DNA from 2 places in the Paenibacillus sp. JDR-2 genome. Region 1 is predicted to be linked to the other one. Evidence: a T-box and tRNA genes for the amino acid it is inferred to sense, from the RefSeq annotation. Region 1 holds a T-box; the other holds one or more tRNA genes.
What was found. A T-box is a leader RNA that pairs with one kind of tRNA and senses whether it is charged. The one in region 1 lies ahead of PJDR2_RS22305 (valine--tRNA ligase), so its partner is inferred to be a tRNA-Val.
Positions count from the first base shown of each region.

Region 1 (3,417 bases):
GCCAGATTTCCTCGCTGATGTAAGGCATAAACGGATGAATCAGACGCTGCGTACGGTCAAGCACATAAGCGAGTACCGACTGCGTCGCGCGTTTTGCCTGCTCGTCAGTGCCGTACAGATTAAGCTTCGCAAATTCGATATACCAGTCGCACAGATCATCCCAGATGAAGTTGTACAAAATACGGCCGGTTTCTCCGAACTCGTAGCTGTCGATCAGACGGGTCGCTTCGCGCACCGTTTCGTTAAGACGATGCAGGATCCAGCGTTCAGCCGTACCGAGATTGCTCTTGATATCGATATCGGAAGACGTAAAGCCCTCGAGGTTCATCAGAGCGAAACGGGATGCGTTCCAAATCTTGTTCGCAAAATTGCGGGCCTGCTCGACTTTCTCGATCCGGAAGCGCAGATCCTGACCCGGCGTGCTGCCTGTCGAGATCATGTAACGCATCGCATCGGCACCGTAGTTCTCGATTACGTCAAGCGGGTCAACGCCGTTGCCAAGCGATTTGGACATTTTGCGTCCTTCCGCGTCGCGAACGAGACCATGCATCAGCACGTCCTTGAACGGAATTTGATCCGTGAACTCAAGTGCCGTAAAGATCATGCGGGCAACCCAGAAATAAACGATGTCATAACCCGTTACAAGAACATCCGTCGGGTAGTAACGTTTGAAGTCTTCCGTTTCTTCCGGCCAGCCGAGCGTGGAGAACGGCCAAAGCCCGGAGCTGAACCAGGTATCCAGAACGTCTTCGTCCTGACGCAGCGATGCGCTGCCGCAAGCCGCGCAGGCTGTTACGTCCTCGCGGGCAACATGCATCTCGCCGCAGGATTCGCAGTACCACGCCGGAATGCGGTGGCCCCACCACAGCTGGCGGGAAATACACCAGTCGCGAACATTCTCGATCCAGTTCAAATAAATTTTCTCGAAGCGGTCCGGTACAAAGTTAACGCCATTGCCGGATTTTTGCGCTTCAATCGCGCGTTCAGCCAGCGGCTTCATCGCAACGAACCATTGCGTCGACAAATACGGTTCAACAACCGCGCCGCTGCGCTCGCTATGGCCAACTTGATGCACGTGATCCTCGATGCGGATGCAAACGCCTTGCTCCTGCAGATCCTTCACCAGCTGCTTGCGGCAGTCTGCGCGGTCGAGACCTTGATAAGGACCCGCATGCTCGTTCATGGTGCCTGTCTCATCCATTACGATGATTTGCGGCAGGTCATGGCGCAGGCCAACCTCGAAGTCATTCGGGTCATGCGCAGGCGTGATTTTTACCGCGCCGGAACCAAAATCCTTCTCCACGTATTCATCGGCAATAATCGGAATCTCGCGGCCAACAACCGGCAGCACGATCATTTGGCCAATCAGGTGCTTGTAACGCTCGTCTTCCGGATGAACCGCTACGGCCGTATCGCCGAGCATCGTCTCCGGACGCGTTGTTGCAACGGTAATATGGCCGCTGCCGTCCTTGAGCGGATATTGGAGATGGTACAGGTGGCCGTTGAGCTCTTTGTACTCTACTTCAATATCGGACAAAGCCGTGCGGGCAGCCGGATCCCAGTTAATAATCTTTTTGCCTCGGTAGATAAGGCCCTTCTCATGCAAACGGACGAATACTTCACGTACCGCCTTGGACAAACCTTCATCCAATGTAAAACGTTCGCGGGAATAGTCCAGAGACAGTCCCATTTTGCCCCATTGCTCGCGAATCGTGCCCGCATAAAGCTCTTTCCAGTCCCAAACCTGCTCCAGGAACTTCTCGCGTCCAAGGTCGTAACGGCTCAGCCCCTGCTCGCGCAGCTTCTGTTCTACCTTGGTTTGAGTAGCAATACCCGCATGGTCGGTGCCCGGCAGCCACAGCGTGTCAAAGCCCTGCATCCGTTTGGTGCGGATAATGATATCTTGAAGGGTGAAATCGAGCGCGTGCCCGATATGAAGCATCCCCGTAACGTTTGGCGGCGGGATTACGATCGTAAAAGGCTTTGCGTCCGGGCGCTGGCCCGCCTTGAAAAATTGCCCCTGCTGCCAGAAATCGTACCATTTCTGCTCAGCTGCCTTCGGATCATAAGTCGTCGGCATCGTTGTCTTGTCTGACATCTTTACTTCCTCCTAAAATGAATTGCCAAACTAGGTTGTTCATCAACCGTTTGTGGTGATTCATACTTCGTAAGCATAAACCAAATGAATTGCCAAACTAGGTTGTTCATCAACCGTTTGTGGTGATTCATGCTTCGTAAGCATAAACCAAATGAATTGCCAAACTAGGTTGTTCATCAACCGTTTGTGGTGATTCATGCTTCGTAAGCATTACCATTTTTGTCATTGCATGGATAGAAATACAAAAAAACCTTCCGCCCTTATAGCAAAGGACGAAAGGTTATCTTCCGTGGTACCACCTTTGTTCCGCACCTCAGAAAAGCAAGCACGGCACTCAAACAGATAACGGCTGCGGCCGGCTTGAAATAACGGATAAACCCGCTTCTTTCAAGCAACTCCGGGGCGACAAGCGAAGCAGTAAATTCCTGCGGTACCTTTCAGCGTTACAGTCCCGCTCTCTGAAGGCTTGGCTGCTTACTCTTCCCCTTCAACGTCAATATATGTTGAAAAAAATCAGATATAGCATATTTTATCCAAGATGTCCCCGAAAGTCAACTTGCGTCTATGCCTAATTAGTGACCCATCATCATTGGCATTTCGGCTTTTTCCGTGCTTGCGCCTTCCGCGCGCTTCGGCTTCGACAACAAGAACCCGATCAGCGTGCCAACGACACCGATAATCGTCAGAATCAGGAACGTATCCCCGTAAGAGGATGCCGCCACATGGGAAGCAATTACAGGAGTGATGTCGGCAGGATTCGTAATGCCTCCAGCCGCCATTTCGGAAGCCATGTAATGCTCGGTGCGTCTTGCCAGAATCGTTGCAAGCCCCGCTACCGCAAAGGAAGTCATAACCTGCTGGGCTGCATTCGTGAGCGAGGTTACGCGGCTGACCAGCTCGGGAGGAGCCGATTGAATAATATGCGTATTCAGCGGCATCATCGAAAGACCCATACCCGCTCCAAGCAGAATAAGCGGCAAGATATACGAGCCTACCGTTGCGTCGGACGAGATGTTCGACAGGAGGAACGCTCCGATCGTTACGATTGCCAGACCGCTCATAACAAGCGGGCGAGCGCCAATCTTGTCAAACAGCTTGCCGCCAATCGGCATAAAGACCGCTGCCGCCAAAGCCTGCGGAAGCAGGATCAAGCCGGTATCAAGTGCAGAGTAGCCCTTGGCTGTCTGCAGGAACAGCGGGAACAGGAACAACGTGCCAAAGAGGGCGATCTGGGATACCCATTGAACCACAATCCCTTTGGAGAAATCCGCCGATTTGAACACGCGAAGCTCAAGAAGCGGCTGTTTGCGGTTCAATTC
Region 1 covers NC_012914.1:5,095,070-5,098,486, forward strand. The annotation lists gene PJDR2_RS22305 (valine--tRNA ligase) at 1-2,098, opposite strand, end outside; T-box leader at 2,364-2,598, opposite strand; gene PJDR2_RS22310 (MDR family MFS transporter) at 2,671-3,417, opposite strand, start outside.

Region 2 (3,417 bases), 720 kb from region 1:
AAGTTGTGCTCATTAGCAGCTACAGCGATTTTGAATATACGCGCAAAGCGATTAATTTGCAGGTGTTTGATTATTTGCTAAAGCCCGTTGAGAGGAAACAGTTGATCGAGGTAATGGAGCGGATCGTTGATTCGCTCGCGGAAAAGCTGGAGTATAGCATTGATCCCTTAAAGTCGATTGTTCCTCCTGCCTTTCTATCCGGCTTGCGACTTGGACCGCAATTTCATGAACAGCCGGTTTCGTTGTTTCTGATTGGCAAGCAGCCTTTTATTCCGAATTTGGACAATTGGAACATGGAGACGCTGCAAACGATGCTTGAGGACCTTTGTCAGCCGCAAAGCTGCTGGCTGTTTCCTGCTAAGGATTCGGACCGTTATATTGTTTTGGTCCAATCCGCTGTGAAGGAGCGGTTCGCTACAACTCTTGCTTGGATGGAATCCATTGAACGTCTAATGCTCAGTGTCGATATTGAAATCACCATGGCGGGCCGCTTCCAGCCGGTTGATATCAACCAACTGCAGCTTCAATACGATAGGCTTAAAGGTTTACTCGATGAAGAAACGCTGCTTGATAAAAGAGTGCTGCTGGATACGGATTATCGCATTCCTGAACAAACAGGAAAGGAAGACATTATCAGAAGCTTTACCGATATGATCGAACAGCGCCAATCACAGCCATTCCTGATAAAGCTCCGTGAATATCTGCAAATCTCCTATATCGAGCATGCCCGATATCTTGATCTCGAGCGGCTTGTATCAGCGATCGGAGATGCTTTTGTCCATGCTCTGCCGAGCAGCGGGCCGGAGGAAAGGCTGGCAGCGGCAGCGGCTGTCAAAGAAATGCTGGAGCAAGGCAGCTACGAGAGATTTTGTAAGCAATGTTTGGACTGGAGTGCCCGCAGCTTTGAGCTGCTGCAATTGCGCAACCGGAAGAGCGGAGAAGAGTTGTTCGAGCAGATGGATGCTCACGTCAAGCTCCATAAATTTTCGCAGCTTTCCATCAATGATCTGGCTGCCAAATTCCATGTCAGCGCGTCTTATGTGAGCCGGATCATAAAGCGTTATACGAACACAACGTTCGTCCAATATTACATGGAGCTGAAGATCGAGGAAGCCTGCAAGCAGCTGCGGGCTAAGCCGGATTTGAAAATCAAGGAGCTCGCGGATGCTCTTTCCTTTAGTGACCAGCATTATTTCTCCCGCGTGTTCAAGGATTATACGGGATTGAGCCCAAGCGAGTATAAGGAGCAATATGTTGGCTCAGGATTCTTGTTAGAATAGAGCCCAACGAAAAAGCGGTGCATGGATAATCCATGCACCGCTTTTTTGCTATAAGAAAACCCGCTCAGCACAAGGCTTTGCGGGTTTCTGTTCGTATGATCTGTAGTGGGCTCGAACCACTGACCCCTACCCTGTCAAGATAGTGCTCTCCCAGCTGAGCTAACAGATCGTGTGAGTGATGAATATTAATATATCAGCATCCAAAATGAATGTCAACACAATTATTACCTTTTCATATACCCGGAAAACTGCTACGATAACAATCACATTACAGGTCAAGCTGACAGCAAGGAGCAAGTGTGATGAAGGTAAGCAGAAGCAACACGGAACACTACATATGGGGGGACCAATGTGACGGCTGGCATCTGCTGAAGCAGCGGGATCTGAGTATCATTCATGAGAAAATGCCGCCGCATACGGCCGAAACGCGCCATTACCACGAGAACTCCCAGCAGTTCTTCTTTGTTCTCGAAGGGACGGCGACCATTGAGATTGCCGGCGAGACCTTTGAGCTGGAAGCGCATGAAGGGATTCATGTTGCCCCGCATACTCCGCACCAGATGTTTAACAAATCGGATCGCGACATTCAGTTTCTTGTCATCTCGGAGCCTACAAGCAGGGGAGACAGATATCCTTCCTAATCGAGTAAATTAACCGCCATTCGTGCCTGAACGTACGGATGGCGGTTTTTATGAATCAGGAGATTGAGCTGTACAGCCTTGTTCCCCGCGGTTGGTTGCCGTGTTCGTCAGGCTCAAGCGTAATGCCAATGGAATCAAAAGCAAGCGTATCGCCGGATATAGGCATCGCGAGTACTCCGATACCTTTGTCATCAACCCGGAAAGTACCCGCGCTATCCTTTTGTCCGGCATGGTTCAGCCATACCTGGTAGACGGAGCTGTCTTTGGAAGCCGGTGCGCCAAATACATAGACGACAAATTGCATGTTGCTTCCGTTATCCACAATACAGGCGACGGCATAGGACGAAGCGACGTCATCCGATACCGGCTTTAAGGATATAAGCTGATTGATCTGGGAAGCGGATACGGACAACGCCTGTTCGATAGGGATAACGGCCGGACCGCTTCGGCTGCGATACAGCTCCACATTCCATGCCGTGCCCGCAACCAACACGGCGAGTACGGCTGCGGCAGCAGCACCCCAGGTCAGCTTCCGGAAGGAACGTTTTGCAGGGTGAGGTTGAACAGAGGCCAGAGCGGCGTCCATGACCTGCTGCTTCAAGTCAGCCGGAGGTTCAATCAGCTCCATATCGGAAGGAAGAGAGTCCCATACGAGCCGAAGCTCTTCGAGCTCGCTCTGGCAGGCCGGGCAGCCTGGAAGATGACGTTCAAAAGCTTTCTTTTCTGTATCGGAACAAGCGCCTGAGATATAGTCAAGGGCATTATGGCAAACCGTCACATTTTGCTGCTTCATGATTGCTCTCCTTCGGCCACGAGATGCCTGCGTAATATTTTTAACGTCTGATGCAGACGGTTCTTTACCGTTCCTATCGGCTGGTTATAGATAGCCGCAAGCTCGCTGATGCTATAGCCCTGCCAATAGAAATGCTCAAGCAAATGGATCTGCTGGGCGGACAGATCACGGTAAGCGCTGCGGATCTGGTCCTTCATTTCGCTGTTAACGGCAGCCGTTTCCGGTGTAGCGGAAGCTTCGTCCGGGATTTTAGCCAGCTGCTCGGGTTCGACCTGAACGAGAGGAGCCGTGTCTCTCCGTCTTTTGCGCAGCCAGTCGGTTGTAATATTGCGGGTAATGGTCAGCAGCCAGCTGGAGAACCTGCCTTGCTCGGGATCATAGACGGATTTGGTTGTCCATAATCGCATAAATACGGCCTGGACGATTTCTTTAGCGACATTCTCGTCCTTTAAGGTTTTCCAGGCAAAGGAATAAACGAGAGACGAGTAACGGTCATATAAAACAGAAAGCGCCTCGCTCTGCTTGCTCTGAATGAGCAGCATCAATTGATGATCCGTAAGCTCCCGCATACGATGGTACCTCCAAGAGGATAATATAATTCTATTCTACCAACTGTTTACAGCTGCGCAATACGAAAGGAAAACAGGGATAACCAAGTATGGTTATCCCTAAATTTGTTTCTATTTGTCTGAGACGGTAATCG
Region 2 covers NC_012914.1:4,372,564-4,375,980, reverse strand. The annotation lists gene PJDR2_RS19310 (response regulator) at 1-1,280, shown strand, start outside; tRNA gene PJDR2_RS19305 (tRNA-Val) at 1,377-1,449, opposite strand; gene PJDR2_RS19300 (cupin domain-containing protein) at 1,583-1,921, shown strand; gene PJDR2_RS31995 (anti-sigma factor) at 1,977-2,714, opposite strand; gene PJDR2_RS19290 (RNA polymerase sigma factor) at 2,711-3,283, opposite strand; gene PJDR2_RS19285 (cupredoxin domain-containing protein) at 3,395-3,417, opposite strand, start outside.
Region 2: it encodes a tRNA-Val, which carries the amino acid that the T-box ahead of PJDR2_RS22305 (valine--tRNA ligase) is inferred to sense. The anticodon was not compared.